3 regions of the Brevibacterium sp. Lmc1 genome follow, and region 3 is predicted to be linked to each of the others. Evidence: riboswitches for the same ligand, from Rfam matches in the RefSeq annotation. Region 3 holds a riboswitch; each other region holds the start of a gene.
The links. A riboswitch is a leader RNA that binds a small molecule or an ion and turns the genes downstream of it on or off. The one in region 3 is predicted to bind thiamine pyrophosphate.
Positions count from the first base shown of each region.

Region 1 (9,549 bases), 1.7 Mb from region 3:
TGTACTTAGCCCCCGACCAGCGAGTCACCATCTGGTAATTGCTACCTGACGGCGGCCCAGCAACCTCGCGCGAGGTTGCTGGGCCGCCGTCAGGTAGTTCTGGGAGGAAACGGGCGCTGGGACTGAGGCTGGGAGCCGGCCGTCAGCGGTGGTGGCGGATGAGGGCGACCATGCGGTAGTCGAATTCCTGCCAGCTCGTGATCGAGGCACCGGATTCCATCGCCGACTGGAAGTCCTCGACCTCAGTGCGGTCGGACTCGAGCGGGATGTTGAAGGGCATCTCCACATAGATCAGCCCGCTGGCGTCGGTGTGGACGATGTCGAAACCGGCCTGCTTCGGGTCGAGCTCGTTGTTCATCACGATGAGCAGACGGTCCGCCGGCGCCTCGTATTCGGTTTCGATGCCGTCGACGTAGCCCTGCTGCGAACGCAGCTCCCGCTGGGCCTGGATGACGAACGCCGAGTACGCGCCGATGCCGATGACCGGAATCCGTGAAGTCAGCGCTTCGGTGGCGACATCGATGAGCCGCGACCGGGCCTTGCGCCCCAGCGGCGACAGATCCCCGCCGGACATCGCGACCCCGTCGAAGCCGACGAGCGAGATCCGCCCGTCGTCGTGGTTGGGGTTGAGGATGGTGATGTCGAGGCCGAAACGCGAATACCAGGGGCGCGTCACCTCGGCGCTCTCTTCGTCCCACCACACGTAGAAGAGGAACGGCACGTTGATCCCGGCCTCCGAGTAGAAGAATGGAGGACGCCGCTCACCTGCGGTGACGTCGAACGGAACGACGTTTCCTTCGATCGGGGCCGGGCAGGTGGCGAACGAGGTGAACGCGAACGGGTAGTTCACCGCACGGTTGAAATCGATGACGAGCGACCCGTCCTGATTCGGCACTCCGAGGTCGATGGTCCGCCACGCGGCGGTGGTGCTCCCGTTCGTCGAATCGTGGAAGTCCAGTTGGAGTCCGGTCTTCGGGCACCCGGTGGCGAGCAGGCTCACCTCACCGTGCGAGGTCTCGAAGGTGACGGTTCCCGCCGCCTGTGTCTGCAGCTGCAGGTCCTCTTGGGCGGTTTCGATGGTGTAGGTCTTGAACGGGTCGAACCTGGTGAACCGGGCGAGGAAGACGAAGTCCGGGTCCGGGTCGAAGACCGGAACCTCGAAGAACTTCCCGAGCAGCGGGGACTTCGAATTGCGCACACGCACGCCGAGGCGGCCGCCCCGATCGATGAGTTCGTAGAGGACGTTGCCGACGGTGAACCAGTTGAGCGAGCCGCCGTTCGGAAGCTTCGCGCTGAACCCGTTCTCTTCCACGCGGACCTGTGGCTTGGCGGGCGCTGCTGCGTGCCAGTCGGATCCGCCATCGGACCCCGCATCGGATCCGGCGCCCGTTCCGGCAGAAGAGTCGGCACCCGCAGCGTCTGCCGCAGCCGCGCCCACACCGGACTGGTCCATCACCCTCGGCAGAGTCGAGGTGTCGCTGGGCACGGCCGGGCTGGTCGCACGGGTCGGCCCCGAGTTGGTCACACCCGTGTCGTTCGTCCCGTTCGTCCCGTTCCCACCGGCAGCTGACTCACCGTTGTCGACCTTGCTGAGCAGGTCGAATGTCTCGGCTGCGGGGCCGGCCTTGATTCCGGTCTTCAGGGATACGGTCACCCAGCCGTCGTCGACGGTGAACGTGCCGGGGGCGTCGGTCCAGGTCGATTCGGCGTCGAGCCAGTGGAGTCCGACGACACTGAGCCAGCCGAACGGTTTCGCAAGGGCTGAGTTCCGTGAGTCGCGCCAGGTGTTCCACTCCGTCACGAACTGGTTCACGTCGAACACTCCTTGCCGTCGCTGGTGCGGTCGCAGGGTCGCTGCCCCCGCCTGATTCTCGGACCCGGTGGCAACCCGGCGTCTGAGACCTGATCTTCTTCACCTCCAAACTACCGCAAACGATAGGCTGGGGAAATGAATGAATCACTCCCGAGACCGGATGTGGCCGCGACGACAGCGGCCGACCTCGGCGACTTCGTCAGCGCATCTCCCAGCTCCTACCACGCGGTGGACACCGCGGCGAAACGCCTGGAAGAGGCCGGTTTCTCCCGCCTCGACGAGTCCGTTCCCTGGGCGCTGACGCCCGGAACCGGGCACTACGTCATCCGCGACGGCGCGCTCATCGCGTGGATGAATCCCACCGTCACCGAGGCGGCTCCCCGGTTCCGCGTGTTCGGTTCCCACACCGACTCCCCGGCGTTCAAACTCAAACCCGGCGGCGAGTTCACCGCCGAAGGCACCCGGCAGGTCGGGGTGGAGATCTACGGCGGGCCGCTGCTGAATTCGTGGCTCGATCGTGAGCTCGCGTTCGCGGGTCGGCTCGGCCTCGCCGACGGCAGCATCGTGCTCGCCCGCACCGGGCCGATCGCCCGCATCCCGCAGCTCGCGATCCACCTCGACCGGCAGGTCAATGAGGGTCTGACCTTGGACAAGCAGCGTCACACCGCTCCCGTCATCGGTCTGGCCGACCTCGCCGAGGCGGACATCATCGAACTGCTCGCCGCCTCTGCCGGGGTCGATGCCGAGTCCGTCGTCGGCCACGATGTCTACACGATTCCCGTTCAGGAGCCGGCCCTCTTCGGTGCCGCCGAGGAGTTCTTCGCCTCGCCGAGGCTGGACAACCTCCTGTCCGTCCACGCCGGCGTCACCGCGCTCACCCAGCTCGATGCCGACGGGCTCGACGGCATCCCACTGTTCGCGGCGTTCGATCATGAGGAGATCGGGTCGAATTCGCGCTCGGGCGCGTGCGGTCCGTTCCTCGCCGACGTCACCGAGCGCATCGTCGCCTCCTTGCTGCCGCAGTCGACGCGCAGCGATTATCTCGCGTCGATGTCCACCTCGGTGTGTGTCTCCTCCGATGCCGGGCATGCTGCCCATCCGAACTATCCCGAACGGCACGATCCGCATGTCCGCCCCCGCCTCGGCGGCGGTCCCCTGCTCAAGCTCAACGCTCAGCAGCGCTACGCCACGGATGCGGTGGGCACCGCCGTGTGGTCACGGGCGTGCGCGGCCGCCGGGGTCGAGTACCAGGATTTCGTGTCGAACAATGCGATGCCCTGCGGGTCGACGATCGGACCGCTGACCGCGACCCGGCTGGGCATGACGACCGTTGATGTGGGCCCGGCTCTGTACTCGATGCACTCGGCACGCGAAATGGTCGCGGTCTCCGACGTCGTCGCCCTCGGCGCCGCTGCGAAGGCGTTCCTCCAGGGCGGCTGACCCCATTCCCGTCGCTCAAGGAGCCACGGTTGTCCTCACTGCGTCAGTCGTGATAGGAATGGCACGACCCCACGGGAGCCCGCTGCAAGGGCTGAGATCGGACTGGATCGTCCGAGACCGTAGAACCTGATCCGGTTGATACCGGCGTAGGAAGTGAGGACTGCAGATGACTGCATTCACCCCTGAAACACCTGCCCCTGCCACGACTTCGTCTGACGCAGATTCGCACGACCAGTTCACCCTCGAGCAGTATCCGACGCATTCGCCGGCATGGGTCGAGGACGAGGAACACGACATCCGCGTTCCCGTGACCCGCATCGAGCTCGAGGACTCGAACGGTCGGGCCAACGATCCCGTCGACGTCTACCGCACCGTCGGGCCGGGCAGCATTCCGGAAGAGGGACTGCCCGCTCTGCGATTCCCGTGGATCGAGAACCGCCTCGACACTGAGACGTATGACGCCCGCGGCCACCGCATCGCCGATGACGGTCGTGCCGCCGTCCGCCGAGGTGCCCCGTCGCAGCAGTGGAAGGGACGCAAACCGGTCCCCCGTCGGGCCAAGTCCGGCCGCACGGTGACCCAGATGCACTACGCAAAGCAGGGCATCATCACCCCGGAGATGCGGTTCGTGGCGCTTCGCGAGCAGTGCGATGTCGAACTCGTGCGCGCCGAGCTCGCCTCCGGTCGCGCGATCATTCCGAACAACATCAATCACCCCGAATCCGAGCCGATGATCATCGGCAGGGCGTTCCTCGTCAAGATCAATGCGAACATCGGCAATTCCGCGGTCACCAGCTCCATCGCCGAGGAGGTGCAGAAGCTGCGGTGGGCCGCGAAGTGGGGTGCCGACACCCTCATGGATCTGTCGACCGGCAATGACATCCACACCACTAGGGAGTGGATCATCCGCAATTCGCCGATCCCCATCGGCACCGTCCCGATCTATCAGGCGCTGGAGAAGGTCGACGGCGATGCGAACGCGCTGACCTGGGAGATCTATCGCGACACCGTCATCGAGCAGTGCGAGCAGGGTGTCGACTACATGACCGTGCACGCCGGTGTGCTGCTGCGCTACGTTCCTCTCACGGCTGACCGGGTCACCGGGATGGTCTCACGCGGCGGGTCCATCATGGCCGGCTGGTGCCTTGCCCACCACGAGGAGAACTTCCTCTACACCCACTTCGATGAACTCTGTGAGATCTTCGCTCGCTACGATGTCGCTTTCTCGCTCGGCGACGGACTGCGCCCGGGTTCTATCGCCGATGCCAATGATGCCGCCCAGTTCGCCGAGCTCGACACTCTCGCCGAACTCACCGAACGCGCGTGGGCCCACGACGTCCAGGTGATGGTCGAAGGGCCCGGGCACATTCCGCTTCACCTCGTGCGGGAGAACGTCGAACGTCAGCAGGAGCTCTGTCACGGTGCGCCGTTCTACACCTTGGGTCCGCTGGTTACGGATATCGCGCCCGGATACGACCACATCACCTCGGCGATCGGGGCGACGGAGATCGCCCGCTACGGCACGGCGATGCTCTGCTACGTCACCCCGAAGGAGCATCTCGGGCTGCCCGACCGTGACGACGTCAAGACCGGGGTGATCACGTACAAGATCGCCGCGCATGCCGCCGATATCGCGAAGGGCCACCCGGGGGCGACGGCCCGCGATGATGCGCTGTCGAAGGCTCGATTCGAATTCCGGTGGCGGGACCAGTTCGCCCTCGGCCTCGATCCGGAGACCGCCGAGGCGTTCCACGACGAGACGCTGCCGGCGGAACCGGCGAAGACCGCGCACTTCTGTTCGATGTGCGGTCCGAAGTTCTGCTCGATGCGCATCTCCCAGGACATCCGCGATACCTACGGCAGCGCCGAGGCGCAGGAGGCCCTGGCGGGAATGCAGCAGAAGAGCCGCGAGTTCCTCGCATCGGGCGGAGAGGTCTACCTGCCCGATCCGACCGTCGGCCTGCGGGAAGGTTGAGTCCGGCTCCGGGCCGGATCCCGCCCGTCGGCCCTCAGAACAACGGAGGGCCGACGGCCCCGGCGAAAACTGCCCGAGGGTCGCACGGCCCGCCGTGCGTAGCGGGGTGCTCCGTTCCTCGTCAGCGTCGTTCAAGGCGGAGCGCGCCTATCGGACTGTACACAGATCGACAGACGCGCCACGCCTTGAACGAGCGGTTGGGCAACTCGCACTTACTTATTCAGCTCGTCCAGTGCTTTCTGCGAGCCCGGGTGCAGCTTGATCGGCTCCGGCGGTTCGGCGGTGTCGAGGTTGATCTCCTTCGCCGCGGCATGCACCTTGACCAGGTCGTCCTTTTTGTCGAAGAGGAGCTTCGTCAGAGCGCAGGCCGTGCCTTCGTCCATGTCATTGCGGACCATGAGCACGTTCGGGGTGACGATCGTCTTCACCGTGTCGACGCCCTTGTACGTGTCACCGGGGATCTCTGCCACCTCGTAGACGGGGTTGATCTCCTTCATCTTCCCCTCGAGGTCGGAGATGTCGAGGATCTCGACGTCCTTGCCGTTCGAGGTGAAGAGATCGGTGACTCCTGCCGTGGGCAGTCCGCCGGACCACACCATGCCGTCGATGGTTCCGTCCTTCATCCCGTCGACGGTCTTCGACAGGTCGAGGCGCTGTTTGGTCACGTCCCCGTCCTTGAGTCCGGCCGATTCGATGAGACGGTTGGCGATGACCTCGGTGCCGGACTTCGGCGAACCGGTCGAGATCGTCTTGCCCTTGAAGTCCTCGACCGAGTCGATTTCGGCATCCTTGCGCACGACGACGTGAGTGAAGTTGTCGTAGATGCGCGAGAGCGCGGAGATGTCCTCGGCCTCCTTGAAGTCCGCATCCCCCGACACTGCGTCGGCAGCGGTATCGGCCAGGGAGAACGCGATGTCGAAGTCGCCGCTGGACAGCTGTTGGAGGTTCTGCACGGAGGCGCCGGTCTCCGACGCTGTGGCCTTGAGGTCGGAGTTGTCGGAGATCACCTGTGCCAGACCTCCGCCGAGCACGTAGTACACGCCGGTCGAGTTGCCGGTGGCGATGGTGATCTGCCCCGAGGCGGCGGTGCAGCCGTCTCCGCCTTCTGCGGCGGGCTCGGCTTCGCGCTTGCCACCGCATGAACTCATCGTCAGCACTGCGGCCAGGGCCGCAGCGGCGATTGTGAACGTCCTTGTTCGCTTCATGGACTTCGTCCCTTTCTCAGTTGGTCCCGGCCGGTGTTCCGGACGAGGGTGGTTCGGTGGAAAATCCGTCACCGGATCCGTCCGCTTCGGCTGTACTCGGGTCGACCGCATTCGCCGGTGCCTCGTCCTTCGCCGAGGCGGCCGCTCCTGTCACGGTTCCCGTCGCCGAGGCGGCCGGTCCAACCGCAGTTCCCGTCGCCGAGGAGGTCGCCGGCTTGCGTCGGAGGATGAGGTGGATGACGACGGCGAGGGCAAGGGCCGCGAAGCCGACCATCATAGACAGCGGCTGCAGGTAGAGGAGCGCGCCGGCGGCGAGGAAGCACAGGATCCGCTCGGGCCAGCCGGCGCGGCGGATGATCCATCCGCCTGCACCCGCGGCCAAGGCAGCGACTGCGCAGGCCGAGACAAGGAAGGTCCAGACCGCGCCGAGGAACCCTCCCTGAGCGACCAATGCGGCACCTTCGGGTGTGAAGGTGAAAGCCAAAGGCACGAGGAATGCGGGGATCGCGTACTTGCAGGCCTGCCACATGGTGGCGATGACGCGGCCGCCGGTGATCGCCGAGGAAGCAACCGCCGCCAGCGCGGTCGGCGGGGAGACCTCGGAGAGGACCGCGTAGTAGAAGATGAACATCGCCGCGGCCGCCTCGGGGACTCCGAGGGTGATGAGAGCTGGGCCGACGATGACCCAGCTGATGATGAACGAGGCGGTCACCGGCACTGCCAGACCGAGCACCGTCACGGCAACTGCGGCGAAGATGCAGGTGAGGATCAGGATGACCGTCGGATCATCCGAGAATGCCTGCGCTCCCTTGATGAGGATGTCGGAGATGACCTGGCCGAGCCCGGTCTTCGTGATCGTCGAGACGATGATGCCGGCGGCGGCACACACGCTCGTCACCGGCAGAACCGAGCGGATGCCCGTCGACAGGGCCCCGTAGAACACGTCCCAGACGGCGCGGAGGATCGTGGCGGGTTCGCCTCGGCGAGCGAGGATGATCTCGATGATGCCGAATCCGATGCCGACGAGCGTCGCGTAGACGACGGCTTTGAACGGTGCCATGCCGAGGGCGAGGAAGACGACGATGATGCCCAGGGAGATGAAGTGGTAGAAGCCCTTTTTGAAGATCGGCCACGACCGCAGCCCCGGCGGCGGGGTGTAGTCGACTTCGATCTTCCGGGAGTCGATTTCGATGGCGAGGAAGATGCCGAGGTAGTACAGGAGAGTGGGCACGACTGCCCACAGAAGGACGAGTCCGTAGGAGACGTTGAGCAGCTCGGCGATGATGAAGGCCGCGGCACCGAGCGTCGGCGGGGACAGGATGGCGCCGATGCCGGAGGCGGCAAGCATACCGCCGGCGTTCTCCTTCGGATAGCCGGCTCTTTTGAGCACCGGCCAGGTGACCGCGCCGAGCGAGACGGCCGTTGCCGTGCCCGAGCCGGAGACCGTGCCGAGGAGGAATCCGGACAGTGCCACGGTGCGTCCGGGGGCTGCCTTGGATTTCTTGAACAGGGAGAAGCTGAGATCGATGAAGAAGCTGGCGGCGCCGGTCTTGTCGAGCACGGCTCCGTAGATGGTGAACAGCACGATGTAGGTCGCGGCCACGTCGAGTGGGATTCCGTAGAAACCGGAGGCGTCGTTGTACAGGGCGTTGACGATCTGGTCGAAGTTCTGCCCGGCATGCGAGCCCGGCCAGTTCACGGGGATATAGGAGCCGTAGTAGCTGTAGAGGAAGAAGACGATGCAGAAGATCGGCAGGATGAGTCCGGTGGTTCGGCGGGTCGCTTCGAGGATGAGCAGAAGCAGGACTCCGCCCATGACGACGTCCAGGCCGGTCAGCGAACCCTGCCGGTTGAGGAATTCGTTGAATCCGCCGGAGAAGAACGGCAGCACCGGATAAGCACAGGTGAGGAAGGTGATGACGACGAGTGCCCAATCGATGATCGACGGGTTGTCGTTCTTCGCCCGTCTCCGCTTCGGCGATGTCGAGGATTTCGCCGAGGCGACCCCCGCCTCGGTGCCGGCCCTACCCTTGCCCCCTGCGCCGTCCGTCGAAACCGCCTCGGCCGCTTCCGCGGCCTTGTCCGCCGCTTCGGCTTTGCGACCGAATCCGGGCCGATAGCAGACGAAGACCAACGGCAGCACGAAGGCGAGGAACCACATGAGGTAGAACTGGTTGCCCTGCCGCAGAGGGAAGAACACCTGGTTGAGCACGAAGAGCGAGACGACGAAGCAGACGATGCCGACGCCGAGGTCGAGTCTGCGCGTCAGCGTCCGCTGCGGCAGCTCTTCGTCGTATTGAGCGATGAGCTCGTCGACGTCGGTCTGCTGCACCGGGTCTGTCGAAGCGGCCTCGGCAGTGCGTCCGGACATCCTCATCCTTCCAAATGTTCGAAAGAGAGCAGCCGCGATCACCGTCGACCAGCGCCGCTCGATCACCTCAATGTGAACTCCCTCACAATATACCGAGGCGCTGACATGACCAGGTCTGCCGACCGCGCGTTCGAGACCCTTGATGGGATCGTTATCCGCAGTACCGAAGAATGAGAATCCCCGAGCCGCTCCCCGGTGTCCTTTTCAGCGTCGTTCAAGGCGGGACGCGCCCATCGAACGGTACACAGACCGACAGACGCGCCACGCCTTGAATGAGCAGTTCGGAGACGTTGTAGGTTGGCGGTATGAGCGAACTCCAGCGTGCCTTCGACGCGCACCTGCACATCATCGATTCGAACCATCCGCTGATCGAGAACAACGGCTATCTGCCCGATCCGTTCACGGTCACCGACTATCGCGTGCGACTGCAGAGCCTCCCCGATGTGGGAGTCGAAGTCGCAGGAGGCGCCGTCGTGTCCGGTTCGTTCCAAGGCTTCGACCAGGGGTACCTCATCGAGGCCCTGCGCCAGCTCGGCGACAACTATGTCGGCGTCACCCAGCTGCCGGATGAGACCAGCGATGATCAGATCCGACGCCTCGACGAGGCCGGCATCAAGGCTCTGCGATTCAATATCGCCCGCGGCGGTTCGGCCACCCTCGATGCCCTCGACGGCTTTGCCCGACGGGCCCATGACCTCGTCGGATGGCACGCCGAGCTCTATATCGACGCCCGCACCATCGATGA
Region 1 covers NZ_CM172803.1:588,695-598,243, reverse strand. The annotation lists gene AC239G_RS02610 (M13 family metallopeptidase) at 1-38, shown strand, start outside; gene AC239G_RS02605 (DUF1684 domain-containing protein) at 143-1,813, opposite strand; gene AC239G_RS02600 (M18 family aminopeptidase) at 1,949-3,253, shown strand; TPP riboswitch at 3,316-3,424, shown strand; gene thiC (phosphomethylpyrimidine synthase ThiC) at 3,420-5,228, shown strand; gene AC239G_RS02590 (TAXI family TRAP transporter solute-binding subunit) at 5,441-6,433, opposite strand; gene AC239G_RS02585 (TRAP transporter permease) at 6,450-8,804, opposite strand; gene AC239G_RS02580 (amidohydrolase family protein) at 9,110-9,549, shown strand, end outside.
Region 1: it holds a riboswitch for thiamine pyrophosphate, as region 3 does, so the genes downstream of both, thiC (phosphomethylpyrimidine synthase ThiC) here and thiM (hydroxyethylthiazole kinase) in region 3, are expected to answer to the same signal.

Region 2 (9,549 bases), 2.0 Mb from region 3:
GCGAACCGCAAGATGCTCGTCCCACCGCTGGGACCGGAGGAAGCCCGGTCGGTCGAGCTCGTGAAGGGAACGAACATCTCGACCCTGCCGGACTTCGAACCGCTGCCCGATGACATCGATCTGGAGATCCTGCTCAAGGTCGGCGACAACGTCTCCACCGACGAGATCATGCCCGCCGGATCCCGCGTTCTGCCGTATCGGTCGAACATCCCGAAGATCTCCGAGTTCGTCTATATCCAGATCGATGACACCTATGCCACCCGCGCCGCCGACCACGACGGAGGGCACGCGATCGTCGGTGGGGACAACTACGGTCAGGGGTCCTCACGCGAGCATGCGGTCATCGCTCCGCGCTATCTCGGACTGCGGGTCGTGGTGGCGAAATCGTTGGCGCGGATCCATTGGCAGAACCTCGCGAACTTCGGCGTCCTCGCTCTCGAGTTCACGAACGAGGCCGACTACGAATCCCTGTCCCAGGGTGATGTGCTTGAGTTCCGTGGTCTGCGCGATGAGCTCGGCGAAGGGACGACGATCACCGCCGAGGCGGCCGGCCGAAAGTTCGAATTCCGCCATGGCCTGTCGCCGCGTCAGGTCGAGATGGTCCTCGCCGGCGGTCGCATCGCCCAACGCGCCGCCCACCTCAGTTGACTCCACGAACTACCTGACGGCGGCCCAGCAACCTGGCGCGAGGTTGCTGGGCCGCCGTCAGGTAGTAATTGGAAAAGAGAAAAAGAGAAGGCGGCCCGGACGCTCCCGCGGTGGGGAGGTTCCGGGCCGCCGTCTCGTGCCGAATTCCGAGCGGTCAGACGCTCACAGTCTCAGAGCTTGTCAGCCCTTGACTTTGGCCTCGATGGCTGCGCCGACCTCGGCGTCGATGTTCTTCCAGTACTGGATCGCGTTCGACAGCACCGGCTCCTCGACTCCGTCGGAGAGTGCGCCGGCCACAGTCTCGATGAGCCCCTGGCGCTCCTCCTCGGAGTAGACCTCGCGAACCAGGGTGTGTGCCTGGCCGAAGTCGTCGTCCTCGGCGTGCAGGCTGTAGGCGCTGCGGACCAGCTCGCCATCGGCCTCCCAGCCGTTGTCGACCGGTCCCTGCTCGTCCTGGAAGGAACGTCCGTACGAGTTCGGGGCGTAGACCGGTGCATTACCCGAGTGGTGGTACTGCATCTGGCCTTCCTTGTCATACGAATTCGTCTTCGTGACAGGGGCGTTGACCGGCAGCTGGTTGAAGTTCGTGCCGATGCGGTTGCGCTGTGCATCCGGGTAGGAGAACACGCGTCCCAACAGCATCTTGTCCGGCGAGAGCCCGGTTCCCGGCACGGTGTTCGAGGGGCTGAAGGCAGCCTGCTCGATCTGCGCGAAGTGGTTCGAGGGGTTCTCGTTGAGGGTGAACTTGCCGACCTTGATGAGCGGGTAGTCCTTCTTCGACCAGGTCTTGGTCAGGTCGAAGGGGTTGAAGCGGTAGTCCTTGGCTTCTTCGTACGGCATGATCTGCACGCTGAAGGTCCAGGACGGGTAGTCCCCGCGCTCGATGGCATCGAACAGATCGCGACGGTGCATGTCCGCGTCCTCGCCAGCCATCCGACCGGCTTCCTCGTTGCTCATGTTCTCCACGCCCTGGTCGGTGTGGAAGTGGTACTTGACCCAGAACTTCTCACCTTCGGCGTTGATCCACATGTAGGTGTGCGAGGAGTAGCCGTTCATGTTCCGCCAGCTCCTGGGCAGACCGCGCGGTCCCATGAGGTAGGAGACCTGGTGGGCCGACTCGGGCGAGAGCGACCAGAAGTCCCACTGCATGTTGTTGCTGCGCAGACCCGAATCGGGGGTGCGCTTCTGCGAGTGGATGAAGTCGGGGAACTTCATGGGATCGCGGACGAAGAACACGGGGGTGTTGTTGCCCACCATGTCGAAGTTGCCCTCTTCGGTGTAGAACTTCAGCGCGAATCCGCGCACGTCGCGCCATGAGTCGGGCGAGCCGAGTTCACCGGCGACGGTGGAGAAGCGGGCCAGCATCGGGGTCTTCTTGCCCGGCTGCAGGAAGTCGGCCTTCGTGTACTTGGAGACGTCTTCGGTGACTTCGAGCTCACCGAATGCGCCGGATCCCTTGGCGTGGGGGCTGCGCTCGGGAACACGCTCACGGTCGAAGCGAGCAAGCTTCTCAACCAGAGCCACATCGTGGAGCAGCAGCGGCCCGTTCGCGCCCACACTCAGCGAGTGAGCATCGGATTCCCGCGGCGCACCGGACTCGGTCGTCGATGCCTTCGTATTGTCGTGACCGGCATATTCATGATCTGTATGTTGCGTCATAACATCTCCTTCAACCGTTTGATTTCAGGCGTCGTCGCCCAGCCCGCGATCACGGCCACCGGTGAGATGCGGTTCCCGCCGGTGCAGCTGATCGATCGGCTGAGCGCCGTTCGCCCAGTCTCGTTATCCCGACTTCGGCAGAACACTGTCGGAGTTGGTTTCAACCTAGCGATGTTCTCTACTTCATACAACCAAGGGTGGGCTGTCTAAATTCCCGTCCTCGACGTTGTCCGGCTCACCCCTCCGCCGAGGCGGCCGACCCACCACCGGAACCGCCGGTCGAGCCGCCGGTTCCGGATCCGCCCGAACCCGACGAGCCGCTGCCGGAACCGCTGCCCGAACCGTCCGAGCCGGATCCGGAGCCTGTGCTGCTGTTTGTGCCGCCGCTGGTGTCCCCGGTGCTGCCGGTGCCATCGGTCGAGGTGGAACCGCTGCTCGTTTCGGTGCCGTCGGTGCTCGTCGAACCGCCGGTGGAATCGCTCGTGCCCGTCGTCGTGTCCGTACCCTGAGAGTCCTGGCCCTCGGCCGCACCTTCGGTGCCGGTCTCCCCCGCCGAGGTGGACTGACCGTTCTGCGTGTTCGAGCCGCTGTTCGATGAGCTCTGACCGCCGTCGGCGCTCGACCCGGATCCGCTCGACGATTCGTCTCCTGCGCTCCCGGAGTTCGAGGTTCCGTCGTCGGTGACGGATTCGTCGTTCGTCGACTGTCCGGTCACTGATCGTGAGATCTGCGAGGTGCCCGGTGAGATATCGGCTTCGGTGAAGTTCTCGGCCACGACGACCGCGCCGAGTCCGATTCCGAAGGCGGCGACGCCGATCGTCAACGGGTAGAGGACTCGTTTGCGTCGCAGCTTCTGCCACCAGGAGCGGGGCTCGCTCTCGGTTTCACTGCTGTCGCCGTCTTCGGCTGTTCTGTCGTGCGGCACCGAGGCGGCTGACGCAGTCGCATGGCCACTGGTGGGCTCCGGCGGGGCGAAGGCCGAATCCTCGGCAAGTGTCTGATCGACAGCTGCGGTCTTCGCGGTGGGGTTCTTTGCGATCTTCGCCTTGACGGCCGGGGCCAGCTTGGAGCCGACCTCTTGGATCTTCTCCTTGCCTTTGTCGAGGCTGCGGCCGTAGAGGGTGACGGCGAGACCGGTGACGATGCTCGCGATGCCCGCGCCGACGACGGTGCCGGCGACGCCGAGCTGACCGCCGATGACCGAGGAGGTCGCCGCGGCACCGGCACCCGCGATCAGCTGGGTGGCTGAAATTCGCCCTTCGGACTTCTTCTCGTCGGCACCGCCAGCCGCTTCTTCCGCCTGGCTTCCGTCCCTCGACGGCACCGAGGCGGTCCGCTGCCCGCCCTCGGTGCCCACGGTCTCCGTCGACACGCTCTTCGCCGGACTTGCTCCGGTCCGATCGTCACGGCGGATCGGATTGGGCGGCATCACCGGAGTAGTGACATGCTCGGTCGGCGCCGTCTCGGTCCGAGGCCTCTCCGCGATCTCCTCGGTGATGAGCGGCAGAGTCTGAGAGTGCCGCGGCGCGCTCGGCGGAGCCTCACTGCCGGGAGTCGTCCGCTGCTTGTCCGTCTGGTCGGTTTCGCCGTGATTCGATGCCAATGGTCCTCCATAAACACGTACTTCTCACCAGTATCGGACTCGAGTGTGCGGGCATCCTGACCCACCCCCTCGCAGTCTGGGAGATCGCTGACCCACCCGACCGCGGATAGGCGTGTTGACCTGCGAAAACGACGACCGGTGTGATGCGGCAGACACGCGCTTCACACCATTTCCCCAGCGGTGTGGGCCCCGTCTTCCCTCAACGCAGGAGGACTCCGCCGAGGCGGTCCGCCGGACCGTCGGAACCGGTGAGTTCGAACAGCTGGAAACGCGGGCGGTCCGGGCTCGACGCGAGGGTGAGGAGGAAGGCGGCGCCGTCGTCCGCCCTCACTGCGTGTTCCTCGTCGGGGCCGATCATCGCCAGCTCTCGCCGAGGCGGGTCGACCGAATCCGACTGAGCGACCATGAGATTGACTGCGAAGCACGGCTCACCCAGTTCAGTAAGCACGACGGCTCGGTCCCCGAGGAAGCGCAGCGGAGTCAGCCGGGGAATGCGGTGTGTTCGACCGTCGACGGACAGCACCACCTCGGCGGTGGGCAGGAAGGTGCGCTCCATCCCTGGCAGGACGGAGAACTCGGCGGTGCGATCGAGCCGTGCGATGCTCAGTCGCCACGACCGCGCAAGCGGGGTCAGATTCTCGGAGTCGGCGAGGGAGACGAGCTCGGTCGTCTCCCCGGCACCGTTGGCCCAGGGAACGGGATCACGATCATCAAAGCTGGTGAGAAGGCGCATGGAACCACTTTAGACGGACCTGCGACGAGCTGTTCACAACCTCGGAATCGGGGGGGTTCCCGCGCAATCGGGGTTGCCATGAGAGCTGAGAGGACTAGCCTTGAGTGGTGTTTTTCGTCGGGGCCACCCGGCTGAGAACAACGACATCAACCAGAACGATGAGGGGCTCGCGGAGACGACTGCGCGTGATTCTCACACTCTGTGGATTCGCGCCCGGGTCGCGTTCCCGCAAGCCTCTCACCGGCAATCGGAGGGAGGGACATGTTCGGACCGGATAATGTCCGCCGGCGGTGGCGGCCGGAAGAGATCACAGTGACCAAGCCCGACGTCACGAAGCGGGCCATCGGCGCCGCGGCCATCGGCAACATCACCGAATGGTACGACTTCGGTGTCTACGGCTACCTCGCCGTCGTGATTGAGGGAATCTTCCTGCCGGAGGACTCAGGACCGATCGGGACCGTCATCGTCGCCGGACTCTTCGCCGTCGCCTTCCTTGTCCGTCCGCTCGGCGGTCTGGTGTTCGGCCCTTTGGCCGACAAGATCGGGCGCAACAAGGTGCTGGCGATGACGATGATCATGATGGCCGCCGGCACCTTCCTCATCGGTGTCATCCCCGACTATGCGACCGTCGGCCTCTGGGCACCGTTCCTGTTGCTGGCCTGCCGTCTGCTCCAGGGGTTCTCCACCGGCGGCGAGTACTCTAATGCGATGACCTTCATCGCCGAATACGCACCCGACCGGCGCCGCGGCTTCCTCGGCAGCCTGCTCGAGGTCGGAACGTTCACCGGCTACGTCCTCGGTGCACTCGTCGCCACGATCATGCAGGCTGTTTCGACTCCCGAGTTCCTCGAGTCGTGGGGCTGGAGGATCCCGTTCTTCGTCGCTCTGCCTCTCGGCTTCATCGGCGTCTACCTGCGCACGAAGCTCGCGGACACTCCTGCCTACAAGGAGATGGAGAAGCTCTCCGAACAGGAGGAGCAGAAGAACCACGCCAAGGGCGAGTTCAAGAAGATCTTCAAGCTGTGGCCGAACCTGCTGGCCTGCTGTGGTCTGGTGCTGGCGTGGAACGTGACGAACTACATGCTCACCTCCTTCATTCCCGTGTACTTCCCGATGGTCGAGGACCTCCAGGGCAGCGGCGGAGTCTCAGAACTGACCTCGCAGGTCCTGCAGATCATCGTCATGGCCTGCTGTCTGGCGCTCATCCCGGTCATCGGCAAGCTCTCGGACAGGCTGGGCCGCAAGGCCGTTGTGCGCGCGGGAGCGCTCTCGCTCATCGTGCTCTCGTTCCCGTCACTGTGGCTCATCCGCGGGCACAACGACTTCGTGGTCTTCCTCGGGCTGCTCATCATGGGGCTCAGCCTCATCTGCTTCAGCGCTACGATGCCCTCGACTCTGCCGTCGCTGTTCCCGACGATGGTCCGCGCCGGTGCACTGGCGATCGCGTTCAACGTCTCGATCTCGCTGTTCGGCGGCACGACGTCGTTCGTCATGACCTCGCTCATCAACGCCACCGGATTCCTCATGTGGCCGGCGATCTACCTCATGGCCGCTGGAGTCATCGGGCTCGTCACGATCCACTTCGTGCCTGAGAGCAATCGTCGTCCGCTGTGGGGTTCGACTCCGTCGGCGGCGTCGAAGGAAGAGGCGAAGGACCTCGCCCAGGAGCTCAACGAGGAGGCCGACCTGGTCTGAGCCGGCGCGTATCAGCGCCGTCGGTCTCTCCGGATCAGCTCTGGGCGGGGCCGGTCATCCCTTGCACAGGCAGAACGGGTGGCCGGCCGGGTCGAGGAACACTCGGAACGTCTCTCCCGGCTGCTCTGGGGCCTTGCCTGCGCCGATCTCGAGCACGGCTTCCTCGGCGACGTCGAGGTCATCGACCATGACGTCGAGGTGCATCTGCTGCGGGTGGGCCTGCCCGGGCCAGCTGGGTGCGTGGTAGTCCTCGACCTGCTGGATGCAGATCGGCGGCCACGAATTGGAGACGACTTCTGCCCAGGTGCCGTCTTCTTCGACGGTGACCGACCAGTCCAGGAGTTTGCCGTAGAACTCTGCGAGTTCACCGGCGTCAGGGGCGTCGAGCACGACAACGGGCTGCTTTGCGATAGCCATGCCCCGAGTCTACGCCGCCGCACTGACACAGCGAAGGGCTGGACACCAGGGCGTAGGATTGTTGAGCAGATCCGCCGATGTTTCCGCGTACTCTCGGCCGCACCGGCTCCACACGATGAAGGTTCGCGATGAGTTCTCATGCCCTGCCCGTCGGCGGCACTCCGACGGTGCACATCATCCACGACAATCCGGAATGGATCGCACCATTCACGGATGCGCTCGACCGCCTCGGCGTCGCACACGTCGAATGGCTGCTGCCCGAGACCACGATCGATCTCGACGCCGAGCCCCCACAGGGGGTGTTCTGGTCGCGGCTGTCGGCGTCGGCGCACACCCGGACCGATCCGCATGTGAAGGAGTACGGGCGTGCGGTCCTCGACTGGCTCGCCGCCGCCGGCCGCCGAGTCATCAACGGTCGCGATGTCTACGAGCTCGAGGTGAGCAAGGTCCGTCAGCATCGCGAGCTGGCCGGCCGGGGCTTCGATGTTCCGCGCACCGCCGCCGCGTTCGGACCGCGGGCGCTCGTCGACGCCGCGGCCGGCTTCACTCCCCCATTCATCACGAAGCACAATCAGGGCGGCAAGGGCCTCGGTGTGCGTCGCTTCGACTCCCACGCCGAGCTTGAGGCGGTCGCCGATGAGTTCGCGCCCGGTGGAGCGAATGCGCCGATCGACGGCATCACCCTCATCCAGGAATATGTGCAGCCTGCCCAGCCGTTCATCACCCGTGCCGAAGTCATCGGCGGACGCTTCCACTATGCGGTGCGCGTCGACGTCTCGGCTGGGTCATTCGAGCTGTGCCCGGCCGATGCCTGCACGATTCCGGGTGCCGGGGCCGATCCCGACGTCGAGGCGGTCCCCCAGTTCGCCCGCCGTGAGGAGATCACGGCCGGAACACCGCTCATCGCTCGGCTCGAGACGTTGTTGGCCGACCTCGGCATCGAGATCGCCGGCGTCGAGTTCATCGAGACCGCCGACGGCCGTCAGGTCGTCTACGACATCAACACGAACACGAACTACAACCCGTCCGTCGAGTCCGCCGAACAGTCGGCAGGCCGTCAGCCTGCCGCGGACCGTATCGCCGATTTCATCGCCGATGCCCTCGCCGAGGCGGCCCCACCGTCCGTGCCGCTCGCCGGGTCCGCATCCAGGTGAGGTCCCGGGACACGGTCCTACGTCACCTGCTCGCCGATCTCCGCGCAGTCCGGCCTAGGCAACGCGCTCTCGTGGCCCTCGATGGGGTCGACGGTGCGGGGAAGACGATGCTCGCTCACGAGCTCGTGAATTTGGCCGAGACCGCTGCGGACGTTCCTGGACAAGATTCCGACCGCCGGGTCACCGCCATCAGCATCGACGCGTTCCACCACCCTCGGGCGATCCGGTACGCCCAAGGCAAGGGGCCAGACACTTTCTATCGCCGTTCCTATGATTACGGAGCTTTCGTCGAATCCGTCGTCGAACCATTTCGACGAGGCGACTCGGTCGTTCCAGCCGTGTGGGACGTCGACAAGGATCGGCCGATAGCGCCCGAACCTCGGAGCCTGCCGAACGACTGCGTCCTCCTGGTCGAGGGAATCTTCCTCCATCGTCCCGAGCTTGTGGATCTCTGGGATGCGAGCATCTGGGTCGATGTTCCGTTTGAAGTCTCGGTCCCACGAGGAAACGAGCGATTTGCCGGAGCCTTCGATGCCGATCCAGAGGATGAGTCGAATCGCCGCTACGTCGGTGGTCAGCGACTCTACTTCGCCGAGGCTGCTCCGTGGGAAAACGCCACATGGGTGCTCGACAATCGCGATCTGGAACGGCCGACCCTGATCCGCCGGTCCGGGCCCGGCCGACCCTGATCCGCCGGTCCGGGCCCGACCGGCCCTGATCTGCCAGCCCTGGCCCGTTCGCTCTGACAGCACACCTTATCCCGATGATAGTGTCGAAGTGCTACAGGGGAGCGCCGAAAGGACCGGCGCTGAGAGTGCGCATGCAGACCCTTTGAACCTGATCCGGTGAGCACCGGCGGAGGGAGTGGACAAGCAATGACCACCACAGATTTCGACACATCGATCACCGTGGACGCCGACGGAGCGGTATCAGCACTGGTGAGTTCGACCAGCTGGCAGTGGGCGGGAGCCGTCGAACACAGATTCGTCCAGGATCTCTTCGCCGGCAGCATCGACGACGCCGTGATGCGCGACTATCTGGTGCAGGACTATCAGTTCTTCGAGTCGTTTCTGTCGATGCTCGGCGCGTGCGTGGCCCACGCCGATGAACTCGAGGCGAAGCTGCGGTTCGCCCGACAGCTGGGAATGCTCGTCGCCGATGAGGACACCTATTTCGTCGACTCCTTCGCCGAGTTGGGAGTCGATACAGCCGATTATCTCCACCCGGAACTGACCGCCCCGACGGTTGGGTTCCGCGATCTCATGGACTCGTCAGTCGCTTCGGCGTCGTATCCGCAGCTGCTCGTCGTCCTCGTTGTCGCCGAATGGCTCTATCTCGACTGGGCCGAGTCCCGGATGGACATGCCGCCGCGACATATTCACCGAGGCTGGATCGATCTCCACCGAGGCGAGGCCTTTCACGGGTGGGTGCAGTTCCTCGTCGACGAACTCGAACGCGTCTTCCCCTCCGGCGACGCCGAAGCCGCCGAGTCCCTGACCCGCGTGTGGCGGCACGCCGTCGACCTCGAATGCGCTTTCTTCGACAACGTGTACGACAACTGAGCCGCCAGGGAACGCACGCCGCAGCCGTCCATCTCACTGACCTAGACTGGCCCCATGAGCACAGGTGTAGATGCAGTC
Region 2 covers NZ_CM172803.1:906,783-916,331, reverse strand. The annotation lists gene AC239G_RS03895 (aconitate hydratase) at 1-648, shown strand, start outside; gene AC239G_RS03890 (catalase) at 829-2,307, opposite strand; gene AC239G_RS03885 (hypothetical protein) at 2,543-3,910, opposite strand; gene AC239G_RS03880 (HutD family protein) at 4,110-4,643, opposite strand; gene AC239G_RS03875 (MFS transporter) at 4,956-6,338, shown strand; gene AC239G_RS03870 (VOC family protein) at 6,393-6,755, opposite strand; gene AC239G_RS03865 (ATP-grasp domain-containing protein) at 6,884-7,909, shown strand; gene AC239G_RS03860 (nucleoside/nucleotide kinase family protein) at 7,981-8,598, shown strand; TPP riboswitch at 8,684-8,790, shown strand; gene AC239G_RS03855 (TenA family protein) at 8,785-9,471, shown strand; gene AC239G_RS03850 (phytoene desaturase family protein) at 9,526-9,549, shown strand, end outside.
Region 2: it holds a riboswitch for thiamine pyrophosphate, as region 3 does, so the genes downstream of both, AC239G_RS03855 (TenA family protein) here and thiM (hydroxyethylthiazole kinase) in region 3, are expected to answer to the same signal.

Region 3 (9,549 bases):
ATGAGGCCGGATCGACCGCGTACATCACGAAGGCCATCGAACAGGCGACCGAACCGACGACGTTCGCCATCGGCACCGAGATCAACCTGGTCCAGCGGCTGGCCGCCGAACACCCTCAGCACGAGATCTTCTGCCTCGACCCCGTCATCTGCCCGTGCTCGACGATGTACCGCATCCACCCCGGCTATATCGCCTGGGTCCTCGAATCGCTCATCGACGGACAGGTCGTCAATCAGATCTCCGTCGACGCCGAGGTGGCCGAACCTGCCCGTGTGTCCCTGGAGCGGATGCTCGCCGCGAAGCCGCGGATCTGATGAGCCGCGTCATCGTCGCAGGCTCCGGGATCGCGGGGCTGACCGCGGCACTGCACCTGTCCGGCCGCCACACGGTCACGCTCGTGACGAAGGGCCGCCTCGGCGAGTCGAACACCGAGTGGGCGCAGGGCGGCATCGCCGGTGTCATCGGACCCGATGACTCGGTCGATTCTCATATCGCCGATACGCTCGCGGCCGGCGCCGGGCACTGTGATCCGGAGGCCGTGCGCTCCCTGTGCGAAGCCGGTGGGGGCGCGATCGTCTCCCTCGCCGAGGCGGGGGTGGACTTCGACACCGATCCGACCGGAGCCTGGGCCAGGGGTATAGAAGGGGCGCATTCCTATCCGCGCATCTTCCATTCCGGAGGTGATGCGACAGGTCGGGCGATCAGCACCGCCCTGGCGCAGAAGCTGCGCACCGAAGTCGCCGCAGGGCGAATCACCCTCCTCGAGGACACGATGCTCGTCGACATCCTCACCACCGACGCCCACGAGCGCCGACAGGGTCGAGCCACCGGAGTCGCCACAGCCACCGGAGTCACCGTGCTCCGCGAAGGCCGCGTCGCGGCCCTGGCTGCTGATGCGATCGTGCTGGCCACCGGCGGTGTCGGGCAGCTCTTCGCACACACGACGAACCCGGCAGCTGCCACCGGAGACGGTTTGGCCGCTGCCATTCGCGCCGGTGCTAAGGTCTCCGATCTCGAGTTCTTCCAGTTCCACCCCACCGCCCTTCCAGGTCCCGGTTTCCTCATCTCCGAGGCCGTCCGCGGGGCCGGCGCTCTCATCCTCGACGAGCACGGCCACCGGTTCATGACTGACATCGATGATCGCGCCGAGCTCGCTTCTCGTGATGTCGTCGCACTCGCCCTGCACCGTCGCCAGGCGGCTCAGGACGGACGCCCGTGCTTCCTCGATGCGCGGGCCGTCCCGGATGTGCAGGCGACGTTCCCGAGCATCACTGCCGGTCTGGCCGCTCACGGTCTCGATCTGTCCCGGGACCTCATCCCCGTCACTCCCGCCGCCCACTACTTCATGGGCGGGGTGACCACGGATCGCGATGGTCGCACGAGCATCCACGGAGTCTTCGCGGTCGGCGAGGTCGCGTGCACCGGAGTGCACGGAGCCAATCGGTTGGCCTCGAACTCTCTGCTCGAGGGCGCGGTCTTCGCCGCCCGCGCCGCCGCGGCGATCGACGCACTGCCGGTCAACAGAGACCATGAACTCCCACTCCCCCAGTCCCGTTCACTCCACCAGACGGCACTGACACGAACCGAGCTGCAGGACCTGACCTGGGCTCATCTGGGCGTGGAGCGCACCGCCACGGGCCTGCGGACCCTGCTCGACCGCCTCGGTGACGGTGCCCGCAACGACGGGGCCCGCAATGCCGGCACCTCCGCCAACCGTGCCCACAGCGCCGATGATCACCCCACCACCCCGGCTGCGGCCCTCGCCGACGCACTCGAGACCGCGAATCTCGCCCTCATCGCCGAACATATGGCTCGGCATGCCCTGGCCCGCGAGCACAGCCTCGGCGCGCATACCCGCACGGATACGACACTCACGCCGTCGACGACCGCGCCGTCCACCGCCACTTCGCCCACCGCTCTGCTTCAGGAGGCCTCCGCATGCTGACCGCTTCAACCATCGATTCCGCACTGCGCACAGCCCTTGACGAAGACGCTCCCTGGGGAGATATCACCGGCGAGGTCTTCATCCCCGCCGCCGCCTCGGCGAGGGCCGAGCTGCGTGCCCGCGAAGACGGGGTGCTCGCCGGAATCGAGGTCTTCGCCCGTGCCTTCGCACTCGTCGACCAGAGCGTCACGGTCGACCTCGCCGCCGCCGATGGAGACGCTTTCACCGCAGGTCAGGTGCTTGCCGCGGTCGCCGGTCCCGCTCGGGCGGTGCTGCAGGCCGAACGGATCGCGTTGAACTTCTGCCAGCGCATGAGCGGAATCGCCACCCAGACCCGCGCCTATGTCGATGCCGCCGCCGGGCGGGCGCGCATCGTCGACACCCGCAAGACGACTCCGGGGCTGCGCGCGTTCGAGAAGCACTCCGTCGTCTGCGGCGGCGGACACAACCACCGTTTCGGCCTCTCCGACGCGGTCATGGCCAAGGACAATCACCTCGCCGTGCTCACCGGTGCCGGACTCAGCGTCGCCGAGGCGATCCGCACCGCCCGCGCCCGTCTGCCGCATACGACGATGATCGAGGTCGAAGTCGACCGGCTCGACCAGGTGCCCGCAGTGCTCGACGGCGGCGCCGATATCATCATGCTCGACAACTTCACCCCGGCTCAGCTGCGCGAAGGCGTCGAACTCGTGGGCGGCCGCGCCGTAGTCGAAGCCAGCGGCAACGTCACCCTGGAGACGATCCCGGAGATCGCCGCCACTGGCGTCGACGTCATCTCCTCGGGCGCGCTGACCCACAGTGTCCGCGCGATCGACCTCGGTCTCGACCTTTCCCTCGAGGCCTGAGATGACCGGACGCCTCTACCTCGACACCGCGGCCGCGGCTCCCGTGCGCAGGGAAGCCCTCGAAGCCGCTTGGCCGTATCTGGCCGGGGCGTTCGGCAACCCGTCGAGCCACCACGAATTCGGGCGCGGACCCGCCGAAGCCCTCGCCGATGCCCGTGCTCGCGTGGCGAAGGTGCTTGGCATGCGCGCCACGGACATCACGTTCACCAGCGGCGGCACCGAGGCGGACAATCTCGCAATCATCGGTATGGCCCTCGGCGCTCGGACTCAGGATCGGGCTCAGACCCAGGGTCGATCGCACACCCAAGATCGGGCTCAGCCCGAGGGTCGGGCCGGGACCGCGGTGCCGCCTCGGCGACATATCGTCACCTCTCCCATCGAACACGAAGCGGTGCTCGCCTCGGTGGAATTCCTGACCCGCGTCCACGGATTCACCGTCACCGAGGTGGCCCCGACCTCCGATGGAACCGTGACCCCCGAAGCCCTCACGGCGGCGATCCGCCCGGACACCGTGCTCGTGAGCGTGGGATATGCGAACAATGAGATCGGCACCGTTGCCGACATTCCGACCCTGGCCGGAATCGCCCATGAGGCCGGTGCTCTCTTCCATACTGACGCCGTGCAGGCGGCCGGGTGGCTGCCGCTGACCGGATTGGGCGTCGATGCGCTCAGCCTGGCCGGGCACAAGGTCGGGGCGCCGAAGGGCATCGGTGTGGCCGCGATCCGCGCCCGCGTCCCCGTCGAACCACTCATCCACGGCGGCGGGCAGGAGTCGGGCCGACGATCGGGCACGGAGAACGTGGCTTTGGCCGTTGCGTTCGCCACGGCACTCGAACTCGCCGAGGCGGATCGGCATGAGGCCGCCGATCGTGTCCGAGCCATCCGCGATGAGTTCATCTCCACAGTGCTCAGCCATGTCCCCGGGTCGTTTCTGACGGGCGCGGCGGGCACGGCCGGCCCTGACGGCCGGGCGACTCGGACTCCGAATCATGCGTCGTTCTGCTTCTCGAACACCTCCGGCGAGGCAGTGCTGCTCGAGCTCGAACGCCTCGGGGTAACGGCCTCGAGCGGTTCCGCCTGTGCGGTCGGCTCCGATGAGCCCTCCCATGTGCTCACGGCCTTAGGGGTCGCGCCCGAGGTCGCGCAGACGAGTGTGCGCTTCACCTTCCCGTCCTCGATCACCCCCGACCAGGGACGAGCGGCCGCCCGAGCCGTCATCAGCGCTGCCGAGAGCCTCGCCTCATCCTTTGCATGAACGGCGTCTCACACCCGAGTTGATTTTGATCACCTTCACGCTCACCAGGTGGGATAGCCCTATCTTTCTCTTTATTTTGGGGCGAGACTAAAAGAGAGGCATTCGTATCAGGATGTGAGGGGGCCGCCATGGATCTTTTGATTCTGTTCATGATCGCAGTGATGTTTGCGACCGTTGTGTTCTTCATCGGTCGGTTCGCCTGCCCGAAGCACGACCGAGTGCCCCTCATCGAGGTCGATCACGTGCTTCTGTGGACGACTCTGCGCCGCGGTTGGCATGCTCTCGGATCGTTCGGTCCGCTCACTCATTACCCGGATGACCCTTATGGAGCCTCCCGCGCCTGAGGCGGGAACGCTTCCGCCCGCCGACCGAGGTGACCGACTCAAGGTCAGGGCCACCTCGGCGAGGGGGATCCGATGCTCCCTGGAATCAGACGGTGACTTCCTGGGGCAGGAACACGGAGACGTCCCAGTTCTGCATGGCGTGTGCCGAGGCCCAGAAGTGGAGTTCGAAGACGCAGGCCTGCTCGAAGGCCGCCCGCATGCGGGCGGCTTCCTCGCTCGGTGCCTTCGCGAGTTCCTGTTCGAGGATCTGCACGGCGTGGCGGGTCGATTCGTCGAAGTCGGGTGAGTCGTAGGTCTGCACCCAGGTGCGGTAGGGGTGGTCGTCGGCCATCTGCCCGGCCCGGTCGACAAGCACCTTGCCCATATGGGCGTACACCCAGAAGCAGGGCAGCACTGAGGCGACGCCTTCGCCGTAGGATCGGCTGGCGGCCGTGGCGACGAGGAAGGACACGTAACCCAGCGTCGTCGGGGAGGCCTTGAAACGGGAGCCTTCCGCGGTGAGTTCTTCCAGCGCCGAGGCGAGTCGGGCATCGGCGAGCAGCTCTCCGTGCATCTCCTCTTCGACGGTGATCGCCTCAGCGGCGGATCCGGCCCAGAATCGGGATTCGTCACGGTCGACGGTCTTCGCGGCCAGGAACGACATGGCCTTGGCGTATCCGTTCAGGTAGAGGCTGTCCTGCGAGATGTAGTTGACGAAGGCCTTCGGATCGAGGCTGCCGTCGGCGAGCTGGGCGAGGAACGGCAGCTCTTCGATCTGCTTGACGATGGGGCGGACACGGTCCCACAGCTGGGTGGTCAATGGGCCGGCGGTAAAGGTGACGGTCATGGGAACTCCTTTGTGCTCGTATGACGTGGTGGTTCGTATGACGTGGTGGATCGACTGAGTTGGCGGTTCGCGTGAGGTGGTGGTCTGGCGGGATGGATATGTCAGGCGGGTCGACCGCGGACGATGTCGACCTGGTGGTCGACGGGTCCGTGGGCGCCCTCCGGGTTGAGGCTCAGCTGCCAGTCCGCGGCCGAGGTGAGAGCGCGAGCAAGATAATCGAGGGCATTGTCGACGGCCTCGCCGAGGATGTCCGACCCGATCTCTGTGCGTTCGCGGCCGAGGACGGCCACCTCGGCGGTGATCGCGGCTGACAGAGTGCACCCGGTTCCGTGCGTGTTCATCGTCGTCACGCGGGGGTGGGTGAACTCGCGGACCTGGCCATCGGCGGTGGCGAGGATGTCGATGACCTCGTCCTCGCTGCCGTGCCCGCCCTTGAGCAGGACAGCTCCGGGGCCGCGTTCGAGCAGGCGCCGAGCCTGGTCACGCATGGCTTCAGTCGTCTGCGCTTCGGGTTCGTCGTCGGAGATCAGCAGGGCCGCCTCGGGGAGGTTGGGGGTGATGAGGTCGGCGACCGGCAGCAGGTGGGTGCGCACGGCCTCGACGGCATCGGTCTCGAGGAGGCGGTGGCCGGAGGTCGCGATCATCACCGGGTCGACGGTATAGAAGCCGAGCCGGCCTTCGGCGGCGCGATCGACGACGAGTTCGACGAGGTCACGGCTGCCGAGCATCCCCGATTTCGTCGCATCGACGGGCAGGTCGCCGAGCACGGAGTCGAACTGATCGGCGACGAAATCGACGTCGATCGGATAGACGCGGGACACACCGTGCGTGTTCTGCGCGACGAGGGCGGTGATGACGGTCGTGCCCATGGTCTTCCGCGCGGTGAAGGTCTTGAGGTCGGCATGGATTCCGGCACCGCCGGAGGGATCGGTGCCGGCGATGGACAGGGTGATCGGCGGGCGGGTTGTCACTGTGCACTCCCGGCGTATGCGGCGAGCAGCTCCTCTGCTGCCGTCTTCGGATCGTCGGCCATGCAGATCGCCGAGACCACGCAGATCCCGATCAGCCCACGTCCCTGCAGGTCAGGAGCACGATCGGCGTTGATGCCGCCGATCGCGACCGCGGGGATGCCCGCTTCTGCCACCAGTTCCCCGAGGCGGTCCGGTCCGATTCCGTCGGGGGCGTCGGCTTTCGTGGAGGTGTCATAGACCGGTCCGATGCCGACGAGGTCGACGACTCCGGAGTCTCGGGCGGCGACGAATTCGTCGCTGTTCGCGGCCGAGAGACCGATGAGCGGTTCCGCACCCAGGGCGGCGCGCACCTCGACGACGGTGGTGTCAGTTTGGCCGACGTGGATGTGCACGTTCTCGCCTTCATCGATGAGGCGGCGGGCCACCTCGACGCGGTCGTTGAGGACGACGGGGACCGTGCGGTCGGTGTCGCGGGTGGCGGCATCGACGGCGGCGATGACCTGGCGGGTGAGCGAATAGAAGCCTGCATCGTCGATGTCTTTGTCGCGGACCTGGACGATGCCCACTCCCCCGGCGACGGCGGCCTGCACGGTCTCGGCGACGCTGCGGCCGGCGGCCTCGCATTGCGCGGAGTCGGTGACGAGGTAGAGGCGCGTGTCGATTCCGGCGAAGCGGTCGGCCGAGCCGTCTCGGTCGTTCACGGTCGCGCCGTCGTCAGCCGGGTTGTCAGCGATGTGGGCGGATCCGGCGGTCATGCCTGGACGCCTTCGCCGGCGGTTTCATTCGCAGAAGTGAGCGTGTCGAGGCCGATTCTCGCCTGTGCGAGTCGGTCACCGTCGACGGTGTGGAGTGCGTCGAGAAAGTTCACCGAGTAGCTGCCCGGACCCTTCGCACCATCGGCGGCGAGTTCCCCGGCGACCGCGAAGTGGGCGTGGGCGGCGACGACGGCTTCGAACTTCGCCGAGGCGGCCCCACCGTTCGCGGACTGCTCAGTGGCGTTGACGGCTGAGACGTCGGCGTCGGGGTCGGCGAGTCCGGCTCGGACGGCGGCCAGGTAGGCGACGGTGACGGCACCGAGTGAGCAGCCGGTGCCGATGACGAGCGGCATGAACTCATGTCCGCCGGAGATGCGGGCGACGTGGTCAGTGCCGTCGATGTGGGCAACGACGGCATCGGTTGGTCCGGAGACAGCGACGATGGCACCGGTTTCTCTGGCCAGTTTCGCGGCGGCGGGAAGGACGGCGTCGACTTCGTCGGTGGAGTCAACTCCACGACCGCCGAGTCCGACTCCGGCGAGTGCGGCGATCTCGGAGGCGTTGCCGCGGATGGCGGTCGGGTGATCGGCGGCGGCGCGGCGGATGCGGGAGGTGCGGAAGTCGACGGCGCCGACGCTCACGGGGTCGAGGACCCAGGGTTTTCCGGCGGTGTTGGCGACGTCGATGGCGGCATCGGCGGCGAGCAGCTGGTGGTTCGAGGCGGTGCCGAAGTTGACGAGGACTCCGCTTGCGATCCCGGCGAACTGTCCGGCATCGGCCTCGTGGTCGAGCATTGCCGGGGAGGCGCCGATGGCCAGGAGCACGTTGGCGCTGAACTGCTGCACGACGGTGTTCGTGATGCACTGGATGAGTGGATTGCTTGCGCGCAGTCGCGCATTCGCAGAACGCAGGTCGAAGTCAACCATGACGATCCCTTCGCTAGTATGGCCCAGATCAGGTTCGATGGGTGTTCTCTCAGCCTCGGTGTCCTCCGTGCGCAACTCTTTGGTGCGCACGGATCCTCATGAGGCACCCCATGTCATTGGCTCCGACTGTATCAGCCCGGTCGGACACGGGCGACTCCATACTCTGCTTGGATGCTCAGCACCGACCGCTCGACTCAACGTCGCTGTATCAAGCTATGCATTGCGCGCTCGACGCTAAGGCGAGCGGTCGGCAGAGGGAGCTTCACGCCCCACTACCCGCGCCCGACGTACCTCTGTCCGCGGCGGCTGAGCGCGTCGATGACGACGGCGGTGAGCAGGACGAGTGCGGTGATGATCTGCTGCGCATCGGAGTTGAAGCCGATGAGGTAGAGACCGTTGTTGATCGCACCGACGACCAGAGCACCGAGCACGGCTGCCCAGGCGGTTCCGCGTCCGCCGAACAGCGAGGTGCCGCCGATGACAGCTGCAGCGATCGCATTGAGTAGGTCCTGCGTGCTCACCAGCGTCGATCCCGCATTTGTCGTCACACCGGTCTTGATGAAGCCGAACAATGCGGCCAGCACTCCGGCTGCCATGAACACGCTGATGCGCACCCAGGTCACGCGAATGCCGGCACGCCGTGCAGCTTCGACCTTGCCGCCGACGGCGTAGATGGAACGACCGTAGCGGGTCTTGCGCAGCACGAGGTCGATGATGATCGCAATGACGATCATGAGGAAGAAAGGCATCGCCAGACCGAAGTCCTGATTGACGAGGATGAGGAACCCGAACACGATCGCGGCCAGCAGCACGATCCGCACGATCACAGAGGTCCAGCTCGGAGCGCTGAGACCCTCCCGGTGGCGGCGCAGCTTCGAATAGATGATGCCGCCGCCGAAGCCGATGATCGCGACGGCGCCGAAGATATAGGCCCAGATCGCAGGAAAGTAGAAGCTGGCGAAGTCGAAGGCGAAGGTGTCCGACATCGACAGGTTCTTCTGCGTGCCCAATGTCGTCAGAGTCAGACCGGTGAACGCGAGCAGACCGGCCAAGGTGACGACGAACGCCGGGATGCCGACGACGGCGAAGAACCAACCTTGAATCGCGCCGACGACCAGGCCGAGCAGCAGCATGATGACCAGCGCCAAGGCCGGCGGCACACCTTGCCTTACCACCAAGACACCGAGCAGCGAGGCGGCCAAACCGCCCAATTGCGCCAGAGACAGATCGATCTCGCCGAGGAGCAGGATGAGGTTGATGCCGAGAGCCAGGATCGCGAGGAACGCGACCTGAGTGGAGAGGTTGACTAGGTTGGCCGGAGAGATGAAGTTCGAGTCGGCCGACTGGAATACGATGACGATGACGATGAGTGCGAGGATGACCGGGAACGACCCCAGCTGCCCCTCTTTGACCCGGCGGACGAAGGTGCCGATCACGCCTTCGGACGAGATCCGCTCATCGGTGATGAAGGAATTGCGGGTCATCGACGCTCACCCCTCCGTGCGGCGCGTTTGGTCACGACATTGTCGCTGGCTCCGGTGATCGCGGCGACCAGCACATCGGTGCGCTCGTCACCGGGGAAATCACCGGCGTCCTTGCCCAGCCGCAGCACGTGCACCCGGTCGCACACCGCCTGCACATCGGCCATATTGTGGCTGACGAGCAGCACGCCGAGGTCGCGT
Region 3 covers NZ_CM172803.1:3,102,846-3,112,394, forward strand. The annotation lists gene nadA (quinolinate synthase NadA) at 1-314, shown strand, start outside; gene nadB (L-aspartate oxidase) at 314-1,945, shown strand; gene nadC (carboxylating nicotinate-nucleotide diphosphorylase) at 1,939-2,790, shown strand; gene AC239G_RS13915 (cysteine desulfurase family protein) at 2,792-4,045, shown strand; gene AC239G_RS13920 (hypothetical protein) at 4,174-4,389, shown strand; gene AC239G_RS13925 (TenA family protein) at 4,475-5,215, opposite strand; gene thiD (bifunctional hydroxymethylpyrimidine kinase/phosphomethylpyrimidine kinase) at 5,317-6,186, opposite strand; gene thiE (thiamine phosphate synthase) at 6,183-6,941, opposite strand; gene thiM (hydroxyethylthiazole kinase) at 6,938-7,867, opposite strand; TPP riboswitch at 7,855-7,988, opposite strand; gene AC239G_RS13945 (sugar ABC transporter permease) at 8,140-9,351, opposite strand; gene AC239G_RS13950 (ATP-binding cassette domain-containing protein) at 9,348-9,549, opposite strand, start outside.